DNA from 3 places in the Rhizobium sp. NPDC090275 genome. Region 1 is predicted to be linked to each of the others. Evidence: riboswitches for the same ligand, from Rfam matches in the RefSeq annotation. Region 1 holds a riboswitch; each other region holds the start of a gene.
The links. Region 1 has a riboswitch for thiamine pyrophosphate ahead of thiB (thiamine ABC transporter substrate binding subunit). Riboswitches for the same ligand answer to the same signal wherever they lie in the genome.
Positions count from the first base shown of each region.

Region 2: it holds a riboswitch for thiamine pyrophosphate, as region 1 does, so the genes downstream of both, thiC (phosphomethylpyrimidine synthase ThiC) here and thiB (thiamine ABC transporter substrate binding subunit) in region 1, are expected to answer to the same signal.
Region 3: it holds a riboswitch for thiamine pyrophosphate, as region 1 does, so the genes downstream of both, ACIQUB_RS13740 (YkoF family thiamine/hydroxymethylpyrimidine-binding protein) here and thiB (thiamine ABC transporter substrate binding subunit) in region 1, are expected to answer to the same signal.

Region 1 is NZ_JBIVYL010000010.1:54,335-64,502, reverse strand. Features, by position in the region: gene ACIQUB_RS23405 (ABC transporter ATP-binding protein/permease) at 1-1,528, shown strand, start outside; gene ACIQUB_RS23400 (DUF5666 domain-containing protein) at 1,544-2,167, opposite strand; gene ACIQUB_RS23395 (ester cyclase) at 2,316-2,711, shown strand; gene ACIQUB_RS23390 (ABC-F family ATP-binding cassette domain-containing protein) at 2,719-4,542, opposite strand; gene ACIQUB_RS23385 (thiamine diphosphokinase) at 4,546-5,202, opposite strand; gene ACIQUB_RS23380 (OmpW family protein) at 5,290-5,970, opposite strand; gene ACIQUB_RS23375 (MarR family winged helix-turn-helix transcriptional regulator) at 6,054-6,590, opposite strand; gene ACIQUB_RS23370 (MDR family MFS transporter) at 6,708-8,240, shown strand; TPP riboswitch at 8,314-8,430, shown strand; gene thiB (thiamine ABC transporter substrate binding subunit) at 8,511-9,491, shown strand; gene thiP (thiamine/thiamine pyrophosphate ABC transporter permease ThiP) at 9,519-10,168, shown strand, end outside.
Region 2 is NZ_JBIVYL010000009.1:90,377-100,544, forward strand. Features, by position in the region: gene thiC (phosphomethylpyrimidine synthase ThiC) at 1-1,283, opposite strand, end outside; TPP riboswitch at 1,376-1,508, opposite strand; gene ACIQUB_RS22110 (diguanylate cyclase domain-containing protein) at 1,588-2,751, opposite strand; gene ACIQUB_RS22115 (putative zinc-binding metallopeptidase) at 2,859-3,974, opposite strand; gene treZ (malto-oligosyltrehalose trehalohydrolase) at 3,973-6,009, shown strand; gene treY (malto-oligosyltrehalose synthase) at 6,006-8,540, shown strand; gene glgX (glycogen debranching protein GlgX) at 8,537-10,168, shown strand, end outside.
Region 3 is NZ_JBIVYL010000004.1:565,569-575,736, forward strand. Features, by position in the region: gene ACIQUB_RS13715 (glutamate synthase-related protein) at 1-2,100, opposite strand, end outside; gene ACIQUB_RS13720 (methyl-accepting chemotaxis protein) at 2,538-4,373, opposite strand; gene ACIQUB_RS13725 (ABC transporter substrate-binding protein) at 4,619-5,659, opposite strand; gene ACIQUB_RS13730 (ABC transporter ATP-binding protein) at 5,656-6,444, opposite strand; gene ACIQUB_RS13735 (ABC transporter permease) at 6,441-7,265, opposite strand; gene ACIQUB_RS13740 (YkoF family thiamine/hydroxymethylpyrimidine-binding protein) at 7,302-7,910, opposite strand; TPP riboswitch at 7,903-8,013, opposite strand; gene cysP (thiosulfate ABC transporter substrate-binding protein CysP) at 8,312-9,298, shown strand; gene cysT (sulfate ABC transporter permease subunit CysT) at 9,404-10,168, shown strand, end outside.

The DNA.
Region 1 (10,168 bases):
CGTGGTGCAGGCCTGGCTGAACCAGATGACGGCGCTTTACATGCGCGAGGGGCTGACGCGCGATCTTGTCGACCAGTGGCTGCAGCGCAAGCGGGCGCTCAGGCTCGCCTCCAGCGGGCTGATCGGTGTCAATCCGGATCAGCGCTTGCATGAGGATGCTCGCAATCTGGCGGAAAGCACGACCGGGCTCGTCATCGGCCTGGTGCAATCGACGATCCTGCTGGTGAGCTTCATCGGCGTTCTCTGGGAACTGTCGAGCGGCTTCGTCTTCCGCTTCGGCGAGTACGCCTTTTCCATTCCGGGCTATATGGTCTGGGCGGCGATCTTCTACGCCGCGTCCGCCTCGGTGCTCAGCCAGCTCGTCGGGCGCAAGCTCGTCAAGCTCAATGCGGACCGCTTCTCCAAGGAAGCCGAGCTGCGTTTCGCGCTGATGCATGCCAACGAGAATATTCCGGCGATCACGGCTGCGCGTGGCGAGGAGAATGAACGGGGGCGGATCAACACCGATATCAGCGCCGTTCTCGCCGTCATCAAGAAGCTGGCGATGGCAAACGTCAACCTGACCTGGGTGTCGGCTGGCTACGGCTGGCTCGTCGTCGTCATTCCGATCATCGTGGCCGCACCCGCCTATTTCTCCGGTGGCCTCACCTTCGGCCAGCTGATGATGTCGGTCGGCGCGTTCAACCAGGTCAACACGGCGCTGCGCTGGTACGTGTCAAACTTCGGCCCAATCGCCGAATGGCGCGCAACCTTGATGCGCGTCACCGATTTCCGCCAGGCATTGACCACCATGGGCGACGACGTCGATCTCAAGGAAACGATCGCCTATGAGCGCAGCGCGCCGGGTACGCTGACGCTCGAGGATGTGACGATCGCCACCAAGATGGACGAGGAGATCGACCAGTGCGGCGGCTTCCGCCTGCATGAGGGCAGCGTCACCATCAAGGCCGGCGAGAAGGTGATGATCAACGGCGATCACAACGTCAATCGCAAGCTGTTGTTCCTGGCGATGTCGGAGCTGTGGCCGTGCGGCAGCGGCAAGATCGGCCTGCCACCCACCGACGACATGCTGTTCGTGCCGCAATCGGCCTATATTCCGGGTGGTACTTTGCGCGAAGCGCTGGCGTTTCCCGCAGCCGCCGACACCTACAAGAACGACGATGTGGTGGCCGCGCTCGAAAAGGCGGGGCTGCACAATCTCATTGCTCGTCTGGACACGCGCGCGCGCTGGGACAAGCTGCTCGATGCCGATGAACAGCGGGCTATCGGTTTCGCGCGCCTCTTGCTGGTTCGGCCACAATGGATGGTCTTCGACGAAGTGCTCGAGGGTATGGAGCCCGAGTGGCAGTCGACGATGATGAAGGTGCTCGAGGCGATGCCGGATGCGACGATGATCTATATCGGCCGCTCCGACGCCTATATCGAGGCCTTCCATCCACGCGTGCTGCATCTCGAAGCACTTGCCGCGAAGCCCGACGAAAACAAGGTGGCGGACAAGGCGCCGAACACGCCGGCGCCTGCGCTCTGATCGTCTCGATCGGGATCACATCGGTGGAACGATGCCGTTGGTGCCGACCGTGACCTGTGCCGCAGAGACCGTTCCGTCCGCTGCCTTCTCGCCCATGACGATGACATGCGCGCCCGGCGTCAGGTCCGACTTCTGCGCGGCGGTGAAGGTCACGATCGGCGTATCGTCCGATATCGAGATGGTCTTTTCCTTGCCCTGATAGGTCAGCGTCACGGTGTGGCCATCGACGGATTTGACTGCCTTGGCAACGGTCGCATTGGTCATGCTGCTGTTGGGCTTCAGATCCCAGGGGCGGCTGCCTTCGCCGGTGCCTTTCATGGCTGCCGGAAAGATCAGAACCTCAAGCGCGCCATCGCCGCCGTCCTGTTTGGGCAGCGAGGCGATGCCGACGAAATCGCCCGGCTTGATGTCTTCGACCGACGCCTTCTTGATGCCGCCAACCTTCCATTCCGGCTTCAACGCAATGGTCTGGTCGGCGCCCTCGCGGGTCTTGACGACGAGCGTGTCGCCGCTGAGGCTGGCGATATCGCCACGGACGCGCACGCGCTGGGCGTCAGCCGCCGATGTGATCTGCGACGTGCTCAGAAGAATGCCGACGGCAAGCGCCGCGACATGGCTGGTAATCAGATAGCGAGACATGGGTTTTCTCCTCTTGGCTCCGGGGGCGGGAGCCTTCGGGAGCTTAGGCACGAGGTCTCGGCGCTGGCCAATCAATGAAATGTGAGGGTTTCCGGCTCGGAGACGGGAACTATCTGGCAAGATATCGCCAATGGGCAGGAGAGCTTGAATGCCGGAGGAGAGCCTTGCGGATTTGTATCGCGCCTATATCGGCTGCCTGAATTCTCAGGATTGGGAAAACCTCGGCACCTATGTCGGGCAGGATGTGCGCTATAACGGCCAAGTGGTTGGCCTGGATGGCTATCGGCAGGCGCGTGAGGCCGAGTTTCGTGCGATCCCCGACCTCCATTTCGACGTCCGGATTCTGATCGCCGATGACACCACGGTGGCCAGCCGGCTGAATTTCAACATCAGCCCGCAAGGCACATTCCTTGGGCTGCCCGTCAACGGCAGGCGGATCTCGTTTTCCGAGAACGTGTTCTACGAATTTACCGACGGCAAGATCGCAAACGTGTGGTCGATCGTCGACAAGGCGGCGATCGAGGCTCAGCTTTCGACGGCGTAGAGGGCGATCAGCCCTCCAGCTCTTCCCGGAGCATCTCGAGCTCCAGCCACTCCTCTTCCATCTTCACCAGGCTGTCGCGGAATTTCTCCATCTCGGCGGCCAGGCGGTTGAAGGTCGTGGGGTCCTTGGAGAAGAGGTTGGGGTCGGCCATCTTTTCCTCGCGCTTGGCGATCTCGGCTTCGGCCTTGGCCATTTCTTTGGGCAGGTTTTCGAGGGCGAACTTCTGCTTGAAGGAGAGCTTTCCCTTGCCCTTGGGCGCTTCGGCGGCCGGTGCCGCGTCCTGCGCTTTCGCCTTTTCGGCTTTCTCCGCCTTCTTGCGCTCGTCGGCGGCACCCTTGCGCTGCGCCAGCATGTCGGAATAGCCACCGGCATATTCGATCCAGCGGCCATCGGGCGCATCGGGAACAGCAGGTGCGATCGTCGAGGTCACGGTGCGGTCGAGGAAGTCACGGTCGTGGCTGACGAGGATGACGGTGCCAGGGAAGCCGGCGACGACCTCTTGCAGGAGGTCCAGCGTCTCGATGTCGAGGTCGTTGGTCGGTTCGTCGAGGATAAGCAGGTTGGATGGCCGCGCCAGCATGCGGGCGAGCATCAGGCGGGCGCGCTCGCCGCCAGAGAGGTTCTTGATCGGCGTGCGGGCCTGCTCCGGCTGGAACAGGAATTCCTTCATGTAGCCGGTGACGTGGCGCTGCTCGCCGTTGACAAGCAGGTTCTCGCCGCGCCCGTCGGTCAAGTAGTGCGCCAGCGTGTCCTCGGGGTTCAGATCCTCGCGCTTCTGGTCGAGCGTTGCGATCTCCAGATTGGTGCCGAGCTTGATGATGCCGGTATCGGGGGGCAGCTGGCCGGTCAGCATTTTCAGAAGCGTCGTCTTGCCGGCGCCGTTCGGGCCGACGAGGCCGATGCAATCGCCGCGATGAACGCGGATCGAAAACGGCGTGACGATCGGGCGCTCGCCATAGGTCTTGGTGATCTTGTCGGCTTCGATGACGAGCTTGCCGGATTCCTGCGCGTCGGAAACGGTCGCCTGAACGGTGCCCTGCGGACCCTTGTGGCCGCGATAGCTGGCGCGCATCGTCTGCAGTTCGCCGAGGCGGCGCATGTTGCGCTTGCGGCGGGCGGTGACGCCGTAGCGCAGCCAGTGCTCTTCGCGCTCGATCGCCTTGCCGAGCTTGTGCTGCTCCATCTCCTCGGCTTCCAGAACCTGGTCGCGCCAGGCCTCGAAATGGCCGAAGCCACGATCGAGGCGGCGCGAGGTGCCGCGGTCGAGCCAGACGGTGGCGGTGGAGACCTTTTCGAGGAAGCGACGGTCGTGCGAGATCAGCACCAGCGCGCTGCGGGTCTTCTGCAGCTCGCCTTCCAGCCATTCGATGGTGGGGAGATCGAGATGGTTGGTCGGCTCGTCCAGGAGCAGAATATCGGGCTCGGGCGCCAGAACGCGGGCAAGGGCCGCGCGGCGCGCTTCGCCGCCGGAGAGGTTCTTCGGGTCTTCCTCGCCGGTGAGGCCGAGATGCGAGAGAAGATAGGTGACGCGGTATGGATCGTCGCCCGGTCCAAGCCCCGCTTCCGCATAGGCCTGCACGGTGCTGTAGCCGGCGAAATCGGGCGCCTGTTCGAGATAGCGCACGGTCGACGACGGATGGCGGAACACTTCGCCGGACTGCGCCTCGACCATGCCGGCGGCGATCTTCAGGAGCGTCGACTTGCCGGAACCGTTGCGGCCGACAAGGCAGATCTTGTCGCCGGGCTCCACCTGCAGGGCAGCGCCCGCCAGAAGCGGCGCGCCGCCGAAGCTCAGGAAGATATCGTCGAGTTTAAGGATAGGGGGCGCCAAAAATCAGACTCCGGAAAGATCGTAAGGGCGGGCGAGCACGATGGCGCGGCCGCTTTCAAGCGAGAAGCGCACGGGGCCTTCCGCGACATTGGAAATGGTGCGCGACGAGCCGAAGGGCAAATGGAAATCGCTGAGCGGGTAGCGGGCGTTCTCGATGAAGAGGCCGTTGAGTTCGCTGAAGGCGGGCACGGAAAACAGGCTGTTCTTCGGCAGGTCGAGCGTGATGCTGCCCGCGATCAGCGGCACGGCTTCTTCCGTGCCCGAGGTCAGGAGTACATCGAGGCCGGTTTCTGCCAGACTGACGGCGTAGAGCAGGTGCTGCAACGCGTGGTCGGAACGGTCGCCAGAGAGGGCGCCCACGAGGATCAGCCGTGTCGCGCCACGCGCAATCGCTTCCGACACGGCGATCTCGCCGTCGGTGGCGGCCTTGGCGGCGGGGTAGGGCTTTCTCGGGATGTCCGAGAATGCGGCCGTCAGATCATCCGGCGTGGAATCGAAATCGCCGACCCAGAGCTCCGGCCTGACACCGAGCGCCAGCGCGTGCCGCATGCCACCATCGGCCGCGATGAAACGGCTGCCGGAGACGGCGACGCGAAGGCGCTCCGTGATGTGCAGCTCGCCGCCGAGCAGGATGGTGAAGGTGGATTGGCTCATGGGCATTGCCCATAGCGCAAAGCGGAGGAAAAGGGAAAGGGCGCGGACAGGGTTTGTCCGCGCCCTCTGGCGTTTCTGCGATAAAGGTTGGGTTTAGAAACGGTAGGTCACACCGGCGCCGATCAGCCAAGGATCGAGCTTGGCCTTGCCGGTCATGTCGGCGCCGCCGACGTTCACGTTGAAATCGGGACGCAGAAAGATCTTCTTGACGTCGACGTTGAGGCCCCAGTGCTCGTCGAACATGTAGTCGAAGCCGGCCTGGAGCGCGACGCCGAAGGTGTTGTCGATGTCGAGGCTCTGGGCGCTCTTGCCCTTCTCGTTGTAGAAGATCGTGTAGTTCAAGCCGGCGCCGACATAGGGCTTGAAGTTGCCGAAATCGTTGAAGTGATACTGCAGCGTGACGGTCGGCGGCAGCAGCCAGGTCTTGCCGACATCGCCGAGGCTTTCGATCGAACCCTTGCCGGTGACGTTGGCGAATGTCGTGCCGAGGATGAGCTCGGCGGCGATGTTGTCGGTGAAGAAGTAGGTGACGTCGAATTCAGGAACGACGGTGTCCGAGTAGGAGAGATCCGATCCCGCGACGCCGCCAACGTAGCCGGAATCCTGGGTGATGACGCCAAGCGCGCGCAGGCGGATCATCCAGGGGCTCTGGCTCTGCGTTGCTTCCTGAGCCGCGGTCGGCTGGGTCAGGTCGGCGGACATGGCCGGATGGGCAGCGGCAACCAGAACGACGGCAGCGAACATGCCCTTTAGTTTTGCCAGGCGGCGTTTCATTCGAATCTCTCCTAGGTTTATGGTCAGGGGGAGTTCTATGAAACGCTGTCGGGTAACCGTTTGATTCAGATCAATCTCTCGTTCTATTTTCCAGCTTTTGGTGCCGCGGGCAAATGTTTGTCACGCATGGCGAAAACGCGCTCGAAGCCGGTCATGTACCGATCAAATAGCTCGGCGAAGTTTTTGGCGTCCGCAGACGACCAGTCGGAGACGACATCCTTGATGATCGCGAGCTTTTGAGATTTCAGTTCCGTGAGCAGGCTCCAGCCGGATGGCGTGATCACCACCAGGATCCGCCGGGCGTCCTGCTGAGATGCCGCGCGTTCGAGAACACCGCGGCCGACCATGTCGGCGACAATGCGGCTTGCGCGGGACGGATCGATGCGCATGGCCTCGGCAATCGTCCCCACGGTCACCTCGCCATTCCTGCGGGCGAGCTTGACGGCTTCGAGAACATCCAGATGCGAAAGCTCCAGATCCGGAGCCACCTTTTCGATGGCGAGGCGGGCAATCAGTCGTCGCCCCGTGATCATGCGCATACGGCTCATGCTTTGGCCGATATGGGCGATATCATCCTCGGTCGGCGTGGTGTCTGGGGCGATTTGCAAACTATCTGTCATGGGACGGAGGATAACAGAAGCGATCGGGGAGGAAAATATGCTGATGTCATTTATATGACGTTGACATTTATATGCTGACAGCACATAAATTGCGCCGAAACCTGAAAGATCGCCCCCATGAATTCACAGATCGCCGCGCAGCCGCTGGTGACCGACCCTCGTCGCCGGCTCATTCTCTTTCTCTTCCTGATGGCCGCCCTTTTCATGGCCACGCTCGACAACCAGATCGTTGCCACCGCTCTGCCCACCATCGTCGGTGAATTCGGGCAGATCGAGCGGTTCGGCTGGATCGGCTCGGCCTATCTGCTGGCCGTCAGCGCCGTCATGCCGCTCTACGGCAAGCTCGGCGACCTCTTCGGGCGCAAGTACGTGATGATGGCGGCAATCATCATCTTCACCGTGGGCTCGACGCTGTGCGGTCTGGCCGTGTCGATGGATACGCTGATCGCGGCGCGCGTGCTGCAGGGCCTCGGCGGCGGCGGCATCATGGTGTCGATCTTCGCCGTCAATGCGGACCTGTTCGAGCCGCGCGAGCGAGCGAAATACCAGAGCTATTCCAGCCTCGTCCTCATGGCTTCGGGGGCAATCGGCCCTGTCCTCGGTGGCGCGATGAGCGATATGTTCGGCTGGCGCTCGATCTTCCTCGTCAACGTGCCGATCGGCGCGATCGTGATTGCCGGGCTGGCCTTCATGCTGCCCTACCGCAAGCCGAACCGCCGCCCGAAGATCGATTACGCCGGCGCGTTGCTGCTGGCGATGACCACCAGCTGCATCGTGCTCGCCGCCGATGGCAGCCAGCTCTTCGGCTCGCTGGTGGCGCCGGGCAATCTTGGCATCATCGCGCTCGGCATCGTCTGCGCCATCGCCTGGGTGCTGGTGGAGCGGCGCGCCGCCGAGCCGATCGTTCCGCTGTCGCTGTTCCGCAACCCGACATTCGGCCTGCTGCTGGTCATGTCGGTGATGAGCGGTGCGATCGGTATCGGCATGGTCAACTACTTCGCGCTGTTCCTGCAGACGACGACGGGTCTTTCGCCATCGGCGGCCGGCGCGCTCTTCATTCTGCTCACCGGCGGCATCGTATGCGGCTCGCTATCGGCCGGGCGGATGATCTCGGCGACAGGGCGCTACAAGCCGTTTGCGATCGCCAGCCTCTCCGTCAGCGCCGTCGCCTTCGTCCTGCTGTCGCAGGTGCATGCCGGAACGCCGGTGCTGATCATCGGCGCGATCATGGCGATGCACGGCATCGGTATCGGTCTTGCGCAACAGGTGCCGATCATCGGCGTGCAGAATGCGGCGCCCGCCCGCGATGTCGGGGCGGCGACCGGATCGGTAACGCTGTCGCGCATGGGCGGCGCCTCGATCGCGATCTCCATCTACGGCGCCATCATCGGCTCGCAGCTCGGCCGCACGGGTCTATCGATCCCCGGCGTCGAGAATATCGAGCAGCTGACGCCTAAGATGATGGCGGCATTGCCGGAGGCGGCGCGCCAGGCGGTGGCGGATGCCTATGCCAGCGCCTTCGTGCCCCTGTTCATGACCTCGTGCCTCATTGCCTTCATCGGGCTTGTGGCGGCGCTGATGCTGAAGCCGGTGCAATTGCCGCGCACAGGTGGGACGCCCGCGAAAGCCGCCGCCGAGGCCGCCGAATAGCCCACGAACCCGGCTGACGAACCCTGGCCGACGTCCGCTCTTGCCAGACGCCGGCTACGGATATACACCTTGCGACGCTCTAACGGGGTGCCTTGTATCTTCCCAGATACTTGGCTGAGAGGCTTGCAAAAGCCAACCCGCGGAACCTGATCCGGCTAACACCGGCGGAGGGATTAGACGCGTGACACCAGGCACCGCCCTTTTCCCCTTCAATGAACCTAGAGGAGAGGTGTCATGACCCATTTCAAGACCTATGCGCTCGGCGCTGCCATGCTGTTGGCGAGCTTTTCGGCAACGGCTACGCTCGCGGCCGACAAGGCGCTCACCATCTATACCTATGAGAGCTTCACCTCCGAATGGGGTCCCGGCCCGAAGGTGAAAGCGGCGTTCGAGAAGACATGCGGCTGCACGGTCAATTTCGTCAGCGTCGCCGATGGCGTGGCGCTGCTGTCGCGTCTGAAGCTCGAAGGTGCCGGCACCAAGGCCGATGTCGTCCTCGGCCTCGACACAAGCCTGATCACCGAAGCCAAGGCCACTGGCCTATTCGATGCCAGCGGCATCGACACCGGCGCGCTGCAGGTCCCCGGCGGCTTCAAGGATGATGTCTTCGTGCCTTATGACTACGGCCATTTCGCCGTGATCTACGACACGCAGACGATCAAGACGCCGCCGGCGAGCCTGAAGGAGCTGGTCGATGGCGATCCCGCGCAGAAGATCGTCATCGAGGATCCCCGCACCTCGACGCCGGGCCTCGGCCTGCTCTTGTGGGTGAAGTCGGTCTATGGCGACAAGGCGCCGGAAGCCTGGGCCAAGCTCAAGAAGCGCGTGCTGACGGTGACGCCCGGCTGGTCGGAGGCTTACGGCCTGTTTACCAAGGGCGAGGCGCCGATGGTGCTCTCCTATACGACGTCGCCCGCCTATCACATGGTTTCGGAAAACACGGATCGCTACCAGGCGGCGGCATTCTCCGAGGGGCACTACATCCAGATCGAGGTTGCCGGCCTGTTGAAGAACGCGCCGGACAAGGCGCTGGCGCAGGACTTCCTGAAGTTCATGGTCACCCCTGGCTTCCAGGACGCGATCCCGACCAACAACTGGATGATGCCGGTGTCCAAGACCTCGGAGCCGCTGCCGGATGCTTTCGGCAAGCTCGTCAACCCGTCGAAGACCTTCCTGATGAGCTCGGATGAGGTCGCCAAGAACCGCAAGGCCTGGATCGACGAGTGGCTGGCCGCCATGAGCATGAATTGATGAGCATGAATTGATGAGCATGAACTGATGCTTCTTGCGCCGTCCGAAAGACGATATGCGCTGGCCGGCGGGGCGCTCAGCCTCGCCGCCATCATCGTCTTCGTGACGGTCGCGACGCTATCCCTGCTGATCTCCACCGACGGCATGCCTGTCGGATCGATCGTTTCCGATCCATACATCCTGCGCGTTCTGCGCTTCACGCTTCTGCAGGCGGCGCTTTCTACGTTGCTGTCGGTCGTGCTGGCCATTCCGGTCGCACGGGCGCTGGCGCGGCAGCCACGATTTATCGGCCGCATCTGGATCATCCGGCTCATGGCGGTGCCGATGGGGCTGCCGGTGCTGATCGGTGCGCTCGGTCTGATCGGCATCTGGGGCCGGCAGGGTGTCGTCAACACGATGCTGTCATGGGCGAGGATCGACCAGCCCGTCAGCATTTATGGGCTGTCGGGCATTCTGCTCGCGCATGTGTTCTTCAATCTGCCGCTTGCCTGCCGGCTTATGCTGGCGGCGTTGGAGCGAGTGCCGGGCGAATACTGGCTGGTGGCGAGCGGTCTCGGCATGCGGCCGGTGTCCGTCTTCCGCTTCATCGAGTGGCCGGTGCTGCGTTCGGTCATACCAGGTGTGGCGGGGCTGATCTTCATGCTCTGCGCCACCAGCTTCACGCTGGTGCTGATGCT
Region 2 (10,168 bases), on a different contig from region 1:
AGCTGCTTGTCCATGTTCTCCTTGATCTTGTGCATCGGCACGTGGCCGGGGCCTTCGATCATGACCTGACAATCCTTAGCCCAGGCAATCTTCGTCAACTCGCCGAGCGTCTCCAGCTCGGCAAACTGTGCGGCGTCGTTGGCGTCGGCGATCGAGCCGGGGCGCAACCCGTCGCCGAGCGAGAAGGAGACGTCATAGGCCCGGCAGACATCGCAGATTTCCTCGAAGTGCTCGTAGAGGAAGCTCTCGCGATGGTGATGAAGACACCACTTGGCCATGATCGATCCGCCGCGTGAGACGATGCCGGTAACGCGGTTGACGGTCAGCGGAATGTAATGCAGCCTCACGCCGGCATGGATGGTGAAATAATCGACACCCTGTTCGGCCTGCTCGATCAGGGTATCCCGGTACACTTCCCAGGTCAGGTCCTCGGCGATGCCGCCAACTTTTTCCAAAGCCTGATAGAGCGGCACAGTGCCGATCGGCAGCGGCGAGTTGCGGATGATCCATTCGCGGATGTTGTGAATGTTGCGGCCCGTCGACAGGTCCATGACGGTGTCTGCACCCCAGCGCGCGGCCCAGACCATCTTCTCGACTTCTTCGGCCATGGATGAGGTGACTGCGGAATTACCGATGTTGGCGTTGATCTTCACGAGGAAGTTCCGGCCGATGATCATCGGTTCGCTTTCCGGATGGTTGATGTTGGCCGGAATGATGGCGCGGCCGGCGGCCACCTCCTGGCGGACGAATTCAGGCGTTACGTGATCTGGAATATGGGCGCCAAAGCTCTCGCCGTCGCGGATCAAAGCTTCCGCCTTCGCCTTGCGACCGAGATTTTCGCGGATGGCGATGAACTCCATTTCCGGCGTGATGATGCCGGCGCGCGCATAGGCGAGCTGGGTGACGGCCTTGCCGTCCTTGGCGCGCAGCGGCGGGCGCTTGGCCGGAAATTCGGGCGTCAGCCGATCACCGCTGACGAAGCCGTTGTCCTCGGGGCGCACGTTGCGGCCCTCATAGGCCTCGACATCGCCGCGGGAGAGAACCCAGTCGCGGCGCAACTGCGACAGGCCCTGTTCGATGCGGATATCGGCTCCTTCGATCGTGTAGGGACCGGAGGAATCATAGACGACGACCGGCGGTTCGCCTGATGTCGGATGGACGCTGATTTCGCGCATCGGCACCCGGATGTTGGCGTGGATCTCTCCGGGGATATTGATCTTCCGCGAGGCCGGCAGCGGGCCGGTGGTCACTGTGGGGGTCAGGCTTTTTGCGGCAATATTCATGGTTTGAGGCTCCAAGTTGCGGTTGGAGACCCAGTCATCAGCCGGAATGATGGAAAGACGCCGGCACGGATTCCGAGCGGGAAACCCTTGCTTTTCGAGCGCTTGCACCGTCCCTACGCCAGTATGAACTGGATCAGGTTCAACGGGTCACTGCGCCCACAATCGGCAAAACCGAGTTGTTCAGCAGAATCTCAGCCCCTTGCCGGGACACCCCTGGTGAATGTCGAAAGGCTATGCGACGTTACGCACCTTGGTCAAGTCAAAACGCAAAGTAGACAGTGCTTGATGACGGTTCGATCTTTGATCAAACGACGATCTTCCGAGTGGAAGGGGCTCCGCCTGGCAATTCAACGTCGATACCTCCACCTCGGCGCTTCGCGCGATAGGACGCGAGATCTGCCAGTCGAACCATGTCGTCGAGATTGGCTTCATCAGCAGAACTGATCGTGTAACCGAGACTGACGCCTATCGAGACCTCCTCGCCAAAAATCGAATATGGCAGTACAAGCTCCGCCGCTGTCTTCTCAGCGAACTCCGCGACCTCACGGGGTGTCGTTATTCCGACCTGAAGGATAACGAACTCATCGCCACCAAAGCGCGCGGCGACGTTGGGCAAAGTGACTAACGACCGCAGGCGCCCAGCTACCGTGCGTAGTAGCTCGTCGCCTCCCGAGTGGCCAAGTCTGTCATTGATGGCCTTAAAGCCATCAAGATCGAAGCAATGGACACCGACCAGTGTGCCAAGGCTCTTTTGGTAGGACCGAAAGGTCTCCTGCATCGAAAATCGATTCGGTAAAGCCGTAAGGCCGTCTTGTCGGGCATGAGACGCCATCTCCAGGGCAAGAACGATCTGGCGCCTAGCAGTGGTGTAAACATGCCAAACACTTTGCATTCCCGCCGCAAAGAAAACGGAAAACATCCCTGCGAGGATAAGGTGGGGGGTATCGCCAACCAACGCTGCCGAAATTATGGTCGGAACCGCTGCAATGGTGATTGCCGATGCGGCGATCTTCGGCCGTACTGAGACGCGGCTCGCCACACCTGCGGAATATCCAAGCAGGAGGGCCGCGGCAAGCATGTGGAGATGAAGATCGATGCTGCGAAACATCATGACAGAGAGGGCCGCCACGGATGCCGCAACGACGGCAGTCACAGACGCATGCGAAATTTCCCAGCGGTCCGTTTCAACTCGCGTCTTGACGAAGCCCCCATTGCTTCTGACCTGGCGGTGCATGATAACCACCTTTGCGAAGGACGCAGCCGTACCAAGGACGGTCGCGACCAGCAGATGCGGATCCGCAACGGTCGCATATGAGAATAGACCAAAGATTAGAATGGTGAGTCCCATCACCGTGGTGGGCGACGTGGTCTGAGCAAGTTCAGAGACAAGCGCATTCCGGATTTCGGGAGTTTCCTCAACACGAAACATTTTCACCTCAGAGAACGCAGTCGCTTCTGAAGCGACCATGCTAGACTTTAACCCGCCTAAGCTGCGGAATTGTTAAATGGTCTTCCATGAGAGATTGATTTGCGGGTCACGGGAGCTTTCCTCCCATGACCCGAACTTCGTTGCTTTCACTTGTTCTCCGAAAATTTCGGACGAGCACGCAGCGGTTCGCGATAGTTCGACCTTGCATGACCAATGAGCCTGTTGATAAAGTCGAGCTTGTCAACGACGGGCGGCGGCAAGACAAACGGATAGATGTCACCCTGCCCCATCGAGCGCTGGAATGTGTTGAGCGCAAGACTGATGGGCACCCAGGCATTGACGAGCTGCTGTGCACTCTTGGCCCGGTAAGGGTCGAAATTGACCTCCGCATCAAGCTCATGGTGCCTCATTGGTTCGATTGAAAGACCGAAGGCGCGCGACGATTCCAAAGTATCAACGATGTGGAAGAGATGCGCCCAGCATTCGGCAAAGTCTTCGGAAGGGTGGCAGCTTGCGTATGTCGAGATGAAGTTCTCCTGCCAATTTGGCGGTGGTCCTTCCGAATAGTTACGCTGAAGTGCCGCATCGTAGTCCTCACGTTCGTCGCCGAAAAGCGATCGCGCTTCGTCGATCAAGTCGCTGTCTGCGACGAGTTGCTGAAAATAGAAGTGTCCAATCTCATGCCGAAAATGGCCAAGCAACGTTCGGTATGGCTCGCCCATCGACACCCGGACGGTCTCGCGCACGACGTCGTCTGATTCAGCCGCGCGCAAGCTGATAAGGCCATCTTCGTGACCGGTCATAGCCGGAATGAGGTTACCGAGCTCATCGATTGCATCCTCCAGAAAATCGAAGACCAATCCGGCCTGCGGGTCAGCATCTCTTCCTGGACAAGGCAAACCAAACCGCAGGATAGAGTAGAACAACTGTCTTTGTGCGGCGCCGATCTTTCGAAACCGCTCCAAGCCCTGCGGCGTATCGGTATTCGGGATCAGGCGGTTGTATCGGGCCGGAATGGCCAATGGATTGGGGTCGTCGGATCGCACCAACCAATTGCTTCCGTCAATCTGCGCGTTCCCGCAGAAACGCCACGTTTCACCAGGGCGCGATATGATGCTCCAAAGATCATCACCTGCTGGCATCAAAGTGTGCATCGTCATTGTTTCGGCGAGAAAGCCGACAGGAGCGTTGTCAGCACCGACGCTGAAGTGATTGTCGAAATAGAGTGGCAGTCCGCTGACGTCGCATTGATAGAGGCGCATGAATAATTTCTCTGGTTGGGGGCGTCGCCTAACGCGCGACTGGGTAAAAAGATCAGACCTCAAACCGAAAAATGTGCAGGTCGTCAGTCCCGACCGACTCGAGCTTGTTTCCAGATCGCCTTTATTTGGCCGACCGTGGCAAAATTTGGTCAACCGTGTCAAACGCCGGAACAACGTGGGTTATCGGTCGTTTGCCAGTCGCTCTCTCAAGCCTGAAAGGCAGATCATGCAGTCAAACACAAACCTGCTCCCCCATTCAACTGGTTCAGAAGGTTGGGGGGCTCGACGCAATGCGTCCGGAGAGACGGAATTCCGCCTTTGGGCGCCAGGTCAACAGCGTCTTTCTCTCGAGATCGGTACCCAGCAGTACGACATGGCTCGCAGCGAGGACGGCTGGTTCACAAAAACACTGCAGGACGTCACAATTGGTAGTGAGTACCGATACATTCTGGCTGACGGAATGGCCGTGCCCGACCCCGCATCTCGTGCGCAGACAAGCGACGTTCGCGGCCCGTCCATTGTAGTCGACCCGGACAGCTATGTTTGGCGGAACCCAGGCTGGAAAGGGCGGCCTTGGGAGGAAACCGTCGTCTACGAAGTGCATATAGGCACCTTCACCGCAGAGGGGACGTTCCAAGCGGCGATCGCTAAGCTCCCCCATCTTGCGGAGCTCGCCATCACGATGATCGAAGTCTTACCCGTCGCGCAGTTTGGCGGAGAACGCGGCTGGGGCTATGACGGCGTACTGCTCTACGCGCCGCATGCAGCTTACGGTACATCCGATGATTTCAAAGCGTTCATCGACGCGGCCCATAGCGTCGGCCTTTCAGTCGTGCTGGACATCGTGCTCAACCACTTCGGCCCGGAAGGCAACTATCTCCCGCTCCTGGCGCCGGACTTCTATCACGAAGACCGCGTTACGCCTTGGGGCGCTGGGATTGCTTACGATGTCGATGCAGCCCGCCGCTATATTGTCGACGCGCCGCTTTACTGGCTGCACGAGTTTCGCCTCGACGGCCTGCGCTTCGACGCGATCGATCAGATCGACGATACATCCGAAAAGCATGTTTTGATCGAGATCGCAGAGCGCATCCGCGCCGAGATTACCGACCGGCCCATTCACCTGACGACAGAGGACAGCCGCAATGTCATTTTCCTGCATCCACGCGACGAGGAGAGCGCAGCGCCGCTGTTTACCGGGGAGTGGAACGACGACTTCCACAATGCCGTGCATGTCTTGGCGACCGGAGAAACTCATGCGTATTACAAAGATTTCGCCAAAGAGCCGGAAAAGCTGGTGGCGCGGGTTCTAGCCGAAGGCTTCGCCTATCAAGGTGAAGTGTCGCCGCAGACCGGCGAAAAGCGTGGCGTCAAAAGTGCTGGACAGCCGCCGGTCGCCTTCGTCGATTTCATCCAGAACCATGATCAGGTGGGCAACCGCGCCCAGGGCGAACGGCTGATCGCGCTTGCCGGGGTAGAACGCACGAAAATCCTGCTTGCAGCACTTCTCGTCTCACCGCATATCCCGCTTCTGTTCATGGGCGAGGAATATGGCGAAACCAATCCGTTCCTGTTCTTCACCGATTTCCACGGCGACCTTGCCAAGGCCGTCCGGGAAGGCCGCGCCCGCGAATTCGAGGGCCATGCCGGCCATGAAGGCGAAGAGGTTCCCGACCCGAACGCGAGAAAGACCTTCGACATCTCGAAACTCGACTGGCAGAAGCCGGAAAGAGCCGAAGGCCGGGACTGGCTGGCGCTGACGAAGCAACTGCTTACCCTTCGCCAGGCGAAGATCGTGCCGCTTCTTGGCACCGCAGGCGGCCATGCCGGCAAAGTAGTGAAGACCGATGACGGGTTCCTCGCCGTCACCTGGACGTTTCCGAAGGGCACGCTCTCCGTCGCGCTCAATATCGGCGAGACCGCGCAACCGCTGCCCGACCAGCCGGGCGAGACGATCTTCGCCTGTCCGGCCGCGACAAACGACCTGCCGCAGAATTCCATCATCGTCCGTCTTGCTCCGGGAGTTGCAGAATGAAGATCCCGACCGCCACCTACCGCATCCAGTTCCGCAACGGCATGACCTTCGACCGGGCGGCCGGCCTCGTGCCCTACCTGAAACGGCTCGGCATCAGCCATCTCTATGCCTCGCCGGTCTTCACCGCGACGTCGGGCTCGACCCACGGCTATGACGTGACCGATGCCAACGAGATCGACCCGTCGATCGGCGGCCGCGAAGGTTTCGACCGCATGGTGAAGGCGCTGAAGGCGGCCGGCCTCGGCCTGATTCTCGACATCGTGCCCAATCACATGGCCGCCTCGCTGGAAAATCCCTGGTGGCATGACGTCATCGAGAATGGCGAGAACAGCCGCTATGCCCGTCATTTCGACATCGACTGGTCGCGCCGCCTCACCCTGCCCTTCCTCGGCGATACGTTCGAGGCGGTGCTGGAGAACGGCGACATCTCGGTCAAGCCCGATCCGAATACTGGAAAGCCGGCGCTCGCCTACTTCGAGAGCGTCTACCCGCTTGCGCCACAAACCTATCAGGGTCGTGAGGCTGAGGTGCTGAAGCTCGCCGCCAAGGCCGACATCGCAGCCCTGCACGAGCGCCAGCCCTACCGGCTGATGTCCTGGCGGGATGCGCCGCGCGATCTCTCATATCGCCGCTTTTTCGAGATCACGGGGCTTGCCGGCGTCCGGGTCGAGGACAAGACGGTGTTCGACGACACCCATCGTCTGATCCTCGAACTGGTCCATTCCGGCGCCGTCGACGGACTGCGCGTCGACCATGTCGATGGCTTGGCCGATCCGAAGACCTATCTGCAACAGTTGCGGCAGGCGACCGGAGCTGATTGCTACATCACCGTGGAAAAGATCCTCGGGGAAGGTGAACATATTCCGGCCGACTGGCCGATATCAGGCACGACCGGCTACGAGTTCATAGCCGCGCTCTCCGATGCGCTGGTGGATGGCGGCAGGATTGACGACCTGCGCAAGGCCTATGACGATGTCGCCGGCAACAAGGTCGATATGGAGACCGAGCTGCGCGCCGCCAAGACGCTGATGGCGGACAGAAACTTCGAGGGCGAATTTACGACGCTGCTGAAGCTGGCGACGGACATCGCCGAGACCGACGGGATTGCCATCGACAAGGCGTCCGTCAAATCGGTACTGCGCGAACTGCTCGTCGCTTTCCCGGTCTATCGCACCTATGGCACGACATCGGGTCTTACGCAGGAAGGCCACGACATGCTGGGCAAAGTCGTCGCCAAGGTTTCCAGCGGCCCGAATGCGCCGGAGCCGCAGGCGCTAGATCTCATCACCCGCATCTTGGCGGGCGACGTCTCAGCGACGGCCTCCGGCGAGGCCGCCGAATTCCGCACCCGCTTCCAGCAGCTAACCGGACCGCTGATGGCGAAATCCGTGGAAGACACGCTCTTCTTCCGCCAGCACATGGCGCTGGCCCTGAACGAAGTCGGAGCCGAACCTCTTCCCCGCACGTTCTCTATCGACCGGTTCCATGCTGAGATGAAGACGCGCCTTGAACGTCAGCCCGACGCGATCTCCAGCACCTCGACGCACGACACCAAGCGCGGCGAGGATTCGCGTGCGCGTCTCTATACCCTGACCGAGGCACCCGATCTCTGGGCCGAACACGTCACCCGCTGGCGCGGCATCAACCGTGCCAGTGTCGTCACTCTAGATGACGGCCCCGCCCCGGAGCCGTCCGTAGAATGGATGCTCTATCAGGCGCTCGCCGGCGTCTGGCCGCCGAACCTGCAGCCAGACGACGCGGCCGGACTGAAGGCGCTGGAGGAGCGGTTTCTGGCCTATGTGGAAAAGTCGGTCAGAGAGGCGAAGCTGCGTACCGATTGGGGCGAAAGCAACGAGGCGTATGAGAAGGCCGTCCTCGATTACGCCGCACATCTGCTTTCGCCTGAGAACCAGAAATTTCTGGCAGATTTCAAAAGCGCGATACAGCCGTTTATCGAAGCTGGAGTCTTAAACAGCCTCAGCCAAACGATCATCAAACTGACTGCCCCCGGAGTGCCGGACATCTATCAAGGCAGCGAGATGCTCGATCTTAGTCTAGTCGATCCCGACAACAGGCGGGAGCCCGATTTCTCACAGCTCGAAAATTCATTGGAGTCGAGTGATGAAATCGACTTTTCGTCAGAATCCGATTTACGGAGTGGGGCCACAAAGCAGCGTGTGATCCGTCGAGTTCTCGAACTGCGTCGCCGCAAAATCGAGCTGTTTCGATATGGCAGCTACATACCAATGTTCTTACGCGCACCAAAGGTGATAGCCTTTGCACGTAAATGGAAAGAAGACGAGGTAGTCGTCGTTGTCGCGCGTAAAAACCTCGCCGCCGTCGACATTGGCGATGCAGCGGGCCAAGCCCCGCCAGCGAACCTCGGCGTGACGGTCGCGCCTGGCGCAGCTTCTTACACCGACCTCCTCACCGGCGACATTTACAACAAGGAGCAACTGCCGGACGCCATTGCGACGCCGCGCCCCTACCTCATCCTGATCTCAAACACGCCATCTGGAGCACAGCTATGAACGCCGATGATAGAAAATTCGATGTCCAGTCCGGCTGGTCGCACACCCTGGGCGCCACGCCTGACGAGAGTGGTGTTAACTTCGCGTTGTTTTCCGCTCACGCGGAGCGCGTCGAGCTTTGCCTCTTCGATGAGGATCGCAAGACGGAGGTAGCCCGCATCGAGCTTCCGGAATACACGAATGAAGTGTTTCACGGATACGTACCCGGTCTAAAGCCGGGGGCTCTTTACGGTTACAGGGTGCATGGACCATACGACCCGGAAAACGGCCATCGGTTTAACGCGAATAAGCTCCTCCTTGACCCGTACGCGCGCGAACTCGTCGGCGACATAGAGTGGAATGAAGCGCACTTTTCTTATGAACTTCTGTCGGAAGACAAAGACCTGACATTCGATACTCGAGACAGCGCGCCGTTTACCCCGAAAGCGCGCGTGATTGATCCCAATGCGTTGGACTGGCAGGACATCAAGCGACCATGCATCCCGTGGTCGAAAACCATTGTCTACGAGACGCACGTCAAGGGGTTTACCCAGCTGAACAGTTCCATCCCGCAGGAGCTGAGAGGTACCTTCGATGGGCTTGGACATAAGGCGGCGGTCGATTATATCAAAAACCTTGGCGTTACGTCTGTCGAACTTCTGCCGATTCATTGGTTTCCGGACGACCAGTACCTTCTGGACAAAGGTTTGAAAAACTTCTGGGGATACAACTCGCTGGGATTCTTTGCGCCCGCCTCTCGCTACTATGGCCCGAACCGTATTCAGGGCTTCCGAGATATGGTCCGCGCGTTTCATGACGCGGGTGTCGAGGTCATTCTCGACGTGGTCTACAACCACACCGCCGAGGGGAACGAACTTGGACCGACCCTCTCGTTCAAGGGGATCGACAATTTTTCCTACTACCGAACCATGCCCGACCAGCATCGCTATTATATTAACGACACGGGAACCGGCAACACGGTCAACACCTCCCATCCTCGCGTCCTTCAGCTCGTGACCGATAGCCTGCGCTATTGGGCTGAAGCGATGCATATCGACGGCTTCCGTTTCGATTTGGGGACAATCCTTGGCCGTGAGCCAGATGGGTTCGACCAGCGCGGAGGATTTTTTGATGCGGTAACGCAGGATCCCGTTTTGTCGAAGCTCAAGCTGATCGGCGAGCCTTGGGACATCGGGCCAGGCGGTTATCAGGTCGGTGGCTTCCCGCCTGGTTGGGCGGAATGGAATGACAAGTATCGAGACACCGTACGTGAGTACTGGAAGGGCAATAACGTGTCGACCGATTTTGCGGCGCGCCTCCTTGGATCGGGCGACATTTACGATCTTCGCGGCCGCAGGCCGTGGTCTAGCGTCAATTTCATCACGGCCCATGACGGCTTCACGCTGAATGACGTCGTCTCCTATAACGAGAAGCACAACGATGCCAACGGAGAGGATAACAACGACGGGCATTCGGACAACCGGTCCTACAATTACGGCGCCGAAGGCCCCACAGAAGACGCTGGTATCAACGAAGTCCGGGAGCGCCAAAAGCGCAACTTCCTAGCGACCTTGCTTCTGAGCCATGGAACGCCAATGATCCTAGCGGGTGACGAGTTTGGGCGGAGTCAGGTTGGAAATAACAATGGC
Region 3 (10,168 bases), on a different contig from region 1:
CTTGAACGCCTTGTCGGCATCGGCGCCGAACTTCTCCTCGGCCCGGAACTGGACGCCGAGGGGATAGACCGCCGAGGCGCCGAAGCCGAGGGCTGCAGCGATGTGATGCGACGAGGAAATCTGGCCGCTCTCGGCGATGATGGAGACGCGCAGACGCAGGCCGGTCTCGATCAGGCGCTGGTTGAGGGCGGAGATGACGATGATCATCGGCAGGGCCGCGCGGTTGCGCGCCACATGGCGATCGGTGACGACAGCGATCCCGCCTTCTTCGGCGGCGAAGGCTTCCACCGCGTCGCAAAGCCTGGAGATCGCGGCTTCCAGCGCCTGCTCGTTGGCCTTGGGATCGCCGGCAGCGGGCGTGTATAGCATCTCGAAGCGGCGCAGCGGCGTCTCGGACTGCTCACGGATCTTCAGCATGTCGAGATGGGTGAGGATCGGCGAGCGCACGACGATCTGTCGGGCGGCCTTCGCGCCGATGTTCGGCTTGGCGCCAAGCGCGACGCGAAGGGTCATGCCGTCGGCTTCACGGATGCTGTCGAGCGGCGGGTTGGTCACCTGAGCGAAGCGCTGCGAGAAATACTTGGCGACGCCGCCTTCCTGGTCGGACAGGGCGTTGATCGCATTGCCGTAGCCCATTGCCGAGATCTTCTCGGCGCCCGTCGCCAGCATCGGATCCATCAGGAACTTGAAGCTTTCTTGATTGTGCGAATAGGCGACGTAGCGTTGATGACGCTCGAGATCGCCATTGTAGCGGAGCGGGGAGCCCTGCTGGTCGGCCGGCACGTCGGGCAGGTCCTCAAGGCGGATGCGGGCGTCGGCGAGCAGCGTCTGGTAGTCGCGCTGTGCCGCCAGCATATCGAGCGCTTCCGATGTCGAGAAGGATCGGCCGGCCGCATGGTCGAAGTAGAGCATGCCGCCGGCCTCGATCCGGCCGCGCCGGAGAACGCTCTCGGGCGGGAAGGCGATCTGGCCTGCTTCCGACATGACGCAGAGATAATCGGAGGTCTCAACCGTGCGCAGCGGCCGCAGGCCGAGCCGATCGAGTCTCGCGCCGACGATGGTGCCGTTGCCGAAGATCAACGCGGCCGGGCCGTCGTTCTTCTCCTCGTAGAGCGAGAAATATTCGAACATCGCCCTGACGTCGTCGGACAGCGTCTCGTCGTTCTCCCAGGCCGGCGGCATCATCGAGACGACGGCGGTGACGAGATCGAGGCCATCTTCCATCACCCGGCTCTGTAGGGTCTGGTCGAGACGGCAGCTGTCGGACTGGCCCTTCGGACGGATGATCGCGGAATTGCGGGCAAGCGCGATCGCGGCTTCGGAGAGGCGGTTCTTCTTGTCGGTGTTCAGTTCGCCATTGTGCGCCATCAGCCGGAAGGGCTGGGCCATGGAGGGGTGCGGGTCGGTGTTGGTGGAAAAGCGCGTGTGGAAATACATGGTGTGGATTTCGTGCGCGGGGTCCACGAGGTCGCGGAAGTAGGGCAGGACTTCGTTGGAGTTCAGCCGACCCTTGAAGACCTGCGTGCGGGCGCTGAGCGACAGCGGATAGAAGCCGGCCAAGGCGCGATCGGTATAGGCAACGGCTTCGATCGTAAGCAGCGCCTTGTGGATGCGCCAGTCGAATTCGGCCGGCGTCTTCGCGGCCTCGGGAGCGGCAAACACCCACTGGCGGATCGGCAGTTGGTAACGCACGGCGATCGGGCGGATCGCGTCATTGTCGACAGGCACGTCTCGCACGAGAAGCACGGGCAAGCCCTCATCGGCCAGCGTCGCCTCGATGATATCAGCCGCGCGCTGGTGCTCATTCGGGTTGTTCGGCAGGAAGAAATTGCCGACGCCGAAACGACCTGCCGCGAGATCCGGCTTGCCGGTGAGGCCGCGGAAGAAGGACAGGGAGAGATCAACAGAGATGCCGGCGCCATCGCCGACGCCTTCCGCCGACATGCCGCCGCGATGCGGGACGGCGCAGAGCGCCTCATGGCCCCTCTTCAGCACGTCGTGGGTCTGAACGCCGTCCTTGCGGGTGATGAAGCCGACACCACAGCTGCTCTTGTCTTCGCTGATGTCGTAGAGGCCCGTGACCCGATCTTGTGCGCTCATCTGCCCGTCTCCTTGGTCGCGCCTTGGCGCGTGTCGTTTCAGTCCCGCAGGCGGAGCCGCAGGTGACCTGGCACGCTCCTCCGCTGGCGATTTAAAGGCGTTTTTTATTGGCGGTATGCGTGGACGCACGCGTGGCGGCCGGCTGCGCAATCGCTGCCGTGAAAACCGTCACTTTGCTGTGGGCGCGTGCTGTCATCGTCGAAATAGACCCGCGTAACGGCCGCTGATGGCTGACCTTTGATTACGTCAGCATTGCTTACTTATCTTGATCATTGGAGTCAAGTTTGACTCGAGGGTGTGCGCGATTTTCCTCACGGCCTGCTTGCAGACATCCTGCCCGGCAAAGGTTATGAGCACAACGAAATGTGGCGACGCCTCGGGAGGCGCCGCCACATCTGTTCCGAAAATCGAGCCGACTCGATCGTGTTGTCTGAGACCTAGCTCGCGAGCCGCATCTTCTGGCCCATGTCGTGAAGCGACGTCGCGCCACCCGATTGGCCGATGCGGAAGCCTCGGATCAAATCGAGCAGATCGCCGGTGTCGTTGGCGAGCACCTCGGCGGACGCGGTCGTCTCTTCCGCCATGGCGGCATTCTGCTGCGTTGCCGTATCCAGCTGGTTCATCGACTGCGAGATCGAACGCAAGGTCGTGTCCTGCTCTTGAGCGCTGTGGGAGATCTTCGACACGATCTCGTTGGCGCTTTCGATCTGGCTTGAAATCCTCTTCAGCGCCTCGCCGGCACGTCCGACCAGGTCCACACCCTGCTCGACTTGCGTCGAGGAGCTGGAGATCTGGCTCTTGATTTCCTTCGCCGCCGCGGCGGACCGCTGCGCAAGTTCGCGAACCTCTTGCGCGACAACCGCAAAACCCTTGCCGCTTTCGCCAGCACGCGCCGCTTCAACGCCCGCGTTGAGAGCCAGAAGGTTCGTCTGGAAGGCGATTTCGTCGATGACACCAATGATCTTGGTGATCTCGGCGGAGGACTGTTCGATCCCGTTCATGGCGTTGATCGCTTCGCTGACGACGGCGTCGCTTTGCTGCGCTTCGCTGCTGACGCTGGAGACGCGCCGCGCCGCTTCGCGGGCGCCATCGGCGGTCTGCCGGACGGCAACCGTCAGTTCGTCGAGCGCCGCCGAGGTTTCTTCGAGGTTGGCGGCCTGGCGTTCCGTGCGCTGCGCGAGCTCGTTGGAGGCGCGGCGAATTTCTTCCTTACTGACGGCGATATCGTTGCCCTTAAGGCTGACACGCGACATCGCCTGCTCAAGCCGTGCGAGCGCATCGTTGAAGTTGTCGCGCAGGCCGGCATACTTGGTGCCAAGATCATCGCAGCGGACCGTGAGATCACCGTTCGCCAGTCGCTCAAGCGAGTTTCCGATGGTCGAAACCACATGCGCCTGCTGTTCGGCGTCGAGCAGCTGTGCATCGACGCTGCGCTGGCGCTCGGCATTGAGCTCACGCTGCTGCTCTTCCTGCCGGACGGTCATTTGCTGACGATCGCGCACCTTTTCCTGGAGCGACTTGGTGGCCTTCGCCATCATGCCGACCTCGTTGCGCAGGTCCGTATGCGGAATGGCTTTGCTCACGTCTTCATTGGCAACCGCGCCCAATGCATCATGGATCGCGGACAGCGGACGCGAGATGCCGCGAATGATGTAGAAGGCCATGGCGACGGCGATCGCCAGTGCGACGAGACAGAGACCGATGACTGCCATCGTGGCATCCCAGATCTGCGTCTCGACATCATCCATGTAGACGCCAGTGGCAACGACGACTTTCCAAGGCTCGAAGGCTTTCGAATAATTGCCCTTGAGGAAGAGCTGATCAGCCGGCTGGCCGGGCTTCTGCCAGTAGAAGATCGTGCGGCCGCCGCCCGCGATGCCGCGATCAACCTGCTCCTTCGAGATATATTTTCCGGTCTTGTCCTGTGTGCCGGATTGGTTCTGGCCAATACTCTTGGAACCGTCCTTGAATATCTGGACGACATTGTAGTCGAAACCGACGAAATAGCCCGAAGGCTCGTATTTCATTTTCTCGACAACCTTGAAGGCGGCCGTTTGCGCGGCTTCGTGCGTCAGCGCTCCGGCTTTTTCCTGCTGGTAAAACGTGTCGAGCACGCTGATGGCGCTTTCGACCTGTGAGCGCATCATTTCGAAACGCTCGGTGTAGATGGCCTCCCGCAACGTGCGGATTTGCATGTAGACAATGCCCGAGAATATCACGAGCAGCAGGCCGACAAGCAAGAAGAGTTGCCGCGAAATCCTTAGGTTTGCCAAGATCTAAGCTCCGAAAATTAATTTGGCTAGAACGCCAGAATGGTGAAAAATATTCGCTTGCTAATAATCAGCGTTACACCATGAATTTTCAGTAAAACTTTATTCAAACTGCACGCTAGGTTACTGGTTCGGAACCGCGCGGTAGTGTCATCAGCCGGTCGGCTATCGGTATTGATAGCACTTCCTCCAACCGAATATCGGCTGGAGGAAACGTATTGGATGGCAGAGGCTGGCATGCACGCCCGTCAGGCGGCATTGAGCGGCGTATTGCTGAAGTAGCGCGAAAAGTCAGGCGCGGCTGTCAGTGTCTTGCCGTCGGCATCCTTCAGGATTTTCGCCTGGAACAGATAGTCGCCGATCGCTGTCATCTTGGCCGGGTCGATGCGACCGGTAATGCCATCCTGCGTGCGGAAGTAGTGCCCCGCGATCAGCGCCTTCAGTGATGCCTCTACAAGCGCGCGATTGGTCAGTGCGTCGCTATTGGCCGCGATCATCAGATCGACCGCGTCGCCAGGGTGATCGACGGCGAAGTCGTAGCCCTTGCGGGTTGCCTGCAGGAAGGCGCGCGCGAGATCCGGCTTCTCATCCAGAAATGCCTGGCTGGAGGCGAGCAGCGTCGTGTGCTCGTCCGGAACGCCATAATCGGCGTAGCGGAAGGCGCGTTGCTTCACGCCCTCGAGTTCCGCCTGCACGCCTTCCCAGGTGTAGACTTCGAGCGTGAAATCGACGCTGCCGTTGGCCAGCGCCTGATAGGCGGAGGTGCCGAGCGTCACGGTCTCGAATTCGCCCTTGCCGCCATCATGGCGGATCAGCGAGCCGATCAGCGCGTTTTCCCAGGCACTGCCGAAGCCGCCATAGGTCTTGCCGTCGAGATCCCTCGGGCTGCGGATGTCATCGCGATCGGCATTGAAGACGAGACGGCCGGTCTCGGTCTGGACGATGGCGTAGGTCGCCACGAGATCGGCGCCGGCTGTCCGCTGGGTCATGAGGCCGATGGCGCCGTCAATGCCGAAATCAGCGACATGATTGGCGACGAGCGTGCCGGCCGAGGTGTCCGTATAGGGCAGGATCTCCACGTCGAGGCCCGCATCGCGGTAAAATCCCTTGTCGCGTGCCACGAAGAGGCCGATGTGGTTGGTATTGGGCGTCCAGTCCAGCGCGACCTTGACGGGGCGCTTCTCCTGGCTGCGGGCCGGCTTCGACAGAAGCGGCGACATCGGCAGCGTCAGGGTAAGTCCTGCGGCCGAAGCCAGGGCTGCGCGGCGGGTCAGCATCGGGGTTTTCATCGTGGTTCCTCCAGGTTGGTCGTTGTGGCGTCGTTCGGGGCATTGAAAAGCGTGTCGAGAATGTCGGCCTCGATCTCGGCTACGCGCGCACGCGCCGATCCGTCCAATATGCGCGGGCGTGGAAGATCGACGGTGATCTCGCGGATGACGCGGGCAGGGCGGGGCGAGAAGATATAGATGCGGTCGGATAGATAGACCGCCTCGCGCACGTCATGGGTGACGAGCATCGCGGTCCAGTCGTGCTGCGACCACATCTCCTCCAGCCAGCGCTGCATGCCCGCGCGCGTCAGGGCGTCGAGCGCGCCGAAGGGTTCGTCGAGCAAGAGCATCGGCTTGTACTGCACCACGGTGCGCAGCAGTGCCGCGCGTTGCCGCATGCCGCCAGACAATTCCGCCGGATAATGCTGTTCGAAGCCGTCGAGACCGAACTCGGAAAACAGCGGCAGCACCCGCCGGCGGGCCTCGGCGCGGCGCATGCCCTGAACCTCGAGGCCAAGCGTGGTGTTGTCGATTATGCGCCGCCACGGCATCAGCGCATCGCGCTGCGGCATGAAGGCGAAGGGGTGGATCGTTCCGTCAAGCGGTTGGCCGTCGAAGCGCATGTTGCCGCCCTCAGGCCTGCGCGCGCCGGTCAGCAGCTTGAAGAGCGTGGACTTGCCCGAGCCTGACGGCCCGAGGATGGAGACGAATTCGCCGGGCTTCACTGTCAGCGAGATGTCTGACAAAACAGGGGTTTCGCCATAGCGGCAGGTGATGTGGTTGAGTTCCAGGCGTGGCGCGGTCATCGGGCGCTCCCCTTTCCGCGTCTCGCCCATGGCATGGCCAGATGTTCGGCGATGACGGTGAGGCCGAACAGAGTGAGGGTCAGCACGGCGCTGACGAACACGGCGGCCAGCACCAGATCAGGCCGAAAATTGTTCTTGGCGTTCAGCATGTAGATGCCGAGCCCTTTGGCAGCACCCGCATATTCCGCGAAGATCGCGCCGACGACGGCATAGGTGATGGATATACGCAGCCCGGCGAAGAAGAAGGGCAGGGCGGATGGCAGGCGGGCGAGCAGAAACTGCTTCCAGCGTGGCGCTCCCATCGAAGCCACGAGTTGCTGCAGTTCGTCTTCGGTCGATTGATAGCCCTGGCAAAGCGCCACCAGCATCGGGAAGAAGGTGACGAGTGCGACCAGCAGGATCTTGGGCATCAGGCCGAAGCCGAACCACAGAACGATCAGCGGCGCGATGGCGACCAGCGGCAGCGTCTGGCTGATGATGAAGAGCGGAAACAGCGCCCGACGGAGCGGCTGGCAGAAATCGATCAGGACCGACAGGGTGAATGCGGCCGCAAGCGAGCAGCCGAAACCGGCAAGCGTCGCCCGCAATGTCGGAAGCGTGTTGTCGAACAGCGCCTGCCGGGCCTGAAAGGTCTGCGCGAGAACGCGGGACGGCGAGGGCAAGGTCGTGGGCGAGATGCCGGACAGGCGGACATAGGCCTCCCAAGTCGCCACCAGAAGGCAGACGGCCGCGATTGCCGGCAGAGCCCGGCTTAGACCGGTGCGGATGTGATGGTGCAGGCCGGAAACGACCTGCCGGGAAGGCGGGCGTGATGTCGACATGATAGAACCGTTTTGAACGCGAGCGTGGATCGGCGCTTAGCGCTTGGACGGGCTGTTTGCCGAGACGGTAAGGTCGATCGTCACATGGCCTGCCGGCGGGCCGAAGCGCACCAGCGCCTCGTGCACGGTCGAGAACACCGCACCGGTGTCGCCGCGCAGCTTCGTGCAGAAATTCTTCGATTTCTCAAAGACGCCCGAATTCTTCAGGAAGTCGATGCAGCCGTAGATCTCGTCCATGTGGCCGTCGATCCCGAGCGTATAAAGCGAGAACTGCGCGGCCGTTTCCTGGCCGATGACAGGCGCGTCCTTGACCGCCTGGTGCGCGCGGGCCTTGCGCTCGTCGAGCGGCGCCATGGGGCCGGTCAGTTCGGGCGTCTGGCAGATCGGGTCGTCAGGCTCGCCGGGGCAGCCGCGCGAGATGGTCGCGTGCAGCACGCAATGCTTGCCGCTGCTGGCGGCCGCCGCGAACAGGTCGCGCATGGCGGCGAAGACCACGTCGGGCGTGCCGATGATCAGCGTCGAAATATCGTCCGTCTCGATCCGCAACCTGTCACGATGGGGATCGAGCGCGGAAAGCGCCTGGGTGATGACACCGACGAAATTGTCGGTCATGGGATACAGTGAAATCTGCGCGCCGGAAAACATCGCTCTACCTCGCTCCGCTGGCATTATCCAGATCAGCTTGAGGGTCCACGATCATGCGACCGTATCTCAGCCCCGGCATTACGGAGCACCCCTGTGATGTCGGGGTGATACGCCAAAGCCTGGACGAGCGCAAGGGCCATGTCGTGGACTGAGGAGCCGAGACTTCGCAGTAATTTCTATTCGGCCCTCTCAATTTTGCGATGTGAAGAAAGCATTTTGTTAGCAGAGGCTTAGGAACGCTCGGTAAGTATGCTCCCGCGCCGCATGAAGCAAAACCGCCGCGAAATATGGCGAAAAAGGGACAGAATTTCTAAGCCTGTCCGCAACCGGGGGCGGTGGTTCCTCGCGATCTGGAGGCGGTCCGATTAGTTTCACCGCACAGTGAAACACCGGAGCGATAGATGAACCGCCTTCTGATTCTCGGCACAGCACTTGCCGCCCTCTTCTCCGTTCAGGCCCATGCCGCAGAGCCGACAAAGCTTCTCAATGCGTCCTATGACGTTTCGCGCGAGCTTTTCGCCTCGGAGAACGAAGCCTTCATCAAGCAGCATCCGGGCGTCACGATCGACCAGTCGCACGCCGGCACCTCCAAGCAGGCACGCTCGATCATCGAAGGTCTCGAGGCAGACGTCGTGACGTTCAACCAGTCGACGGATATCGATTTCCTCGCGAAGAACGGCTTCGTCTCCAAGGATTGGGCCAAGGCCTTCCCGAACAACGCGTCGCCGTTCTACTCCTTCCCATCCTTCCTGGTGCGCGCCGGCAACCCGAAGAACATCAAGGACTGGGGTGATCTCGCGCGTGACGACGTGCATGCGGTCTTCCCCAACCCGAAAACATCGGGCAATGCGCGCTACACCTATCTCGCCGCCTATGCTTGGGCCAAGGAAGCCTACAAGGGCGACGAGGGTAAGATCGAAGCCTACATCACCAAGATCTTCGACAACGTGCCGGTCTTCGACACCGGCGGCCGCGCCTCCACGACGACCTTCGTCGAGCGCGAGACCGGCGATGTGCTGATCACCTTCGAAGCCGAGACGCGCGGCATCGAGAAGCAGTACGGTTCCGACAAGGTTCAAGGCGTGATCCCGTCGGTCAGCCTGCTTGCCGAATTCCCCGTCGCTGTGGTCGACAAGGTCGCCGCCAAGCATGGCTCAGAAGCGCTCGCCAAGTCCTATCTCGACTTCCTCTACACCGAGGAAGGTCAGCGGATTGCCGCGCAGTTCGGCCATCGCGTTCGCGATGAGAACGTGATCGGCGAGTTCAAGGACCATTTTCCGGCGATCCGCCTCGTCAATGTCGACGATACGTTCGGCGGCTGGGAAAAGATCCAGAAGGAGCATTTCGCCTCCGACGGCATTCTCGACAAGCTTTATGGCAGCCGGTAAGCCCTAACCGGATATTATATCGCTTGGCTCGGCTGGCGTTTGCCCCCCGGGCTGCTTTCGTCATCGTGCTTGTAGAGCAGGACTTATGAAACAGGGAATGACCGCTTGAGACGCAATGTCCTGCCCGGATTACGCCTGTCGCTGGGTGTGACCCTTCTCTATGTCGGCCTTATCGTCGTCCTTCCTCTGGCTGCCCTGGTGTTCAAGGCCGCAAGCCTTGGGCCAGAGGACTACTGGCGTATCGTGTCATCCGCGCGCGCGCTCGCCAGCTATCGGGTCACGGTGCTCTCGGCGCTCGGCGCCACGATCTTCAACCTGTTTTTCGGCTTCGCGCTCGCCTGGGTGCTGACGCGCTATCGTTTTCCCGGCTGGCGGCTCGTGGATGCGATGGTCGATCTGCCATTCGCGTTGCCGACAGCGGTGGCCGGTATCGCGCTGACGACGCTGTTTGCGGCGAATGGCTGGTTCGGCTCGGTGCTTGAAGGTATTGGCATCAAGGTCGCCTATACGCCGATCGGCATCATGGTCGCCATGTGCTTCACCAGCCTTCCTTTCATCGTCCGCACCGTTCAGCCGGTTCTCGAGGATCTCGATCCCGCTTACGAAGAGGCCGCGCAGTCGCTGGGTGGTTCGGACTGGACGATTTTCCGAAAGGTCATGCTGCCGTTGCTGACGCCAGCGCTGCTTGCCGGCGTGTCGCTGTCCTTCGCCCGCTCGCTTGGCGAGTTCGGCGCCATCATCTTCATCGCCGGCAATCAGCCGATGTCGACGGAGATCACCGCACTTCTCGTCTTCATCCGGCTTGAGGAGTACGACTACCAGGCGGCCGCCGCGATCGCCTCTGTCCTGCTGCTCACAGCCTTCCTCATG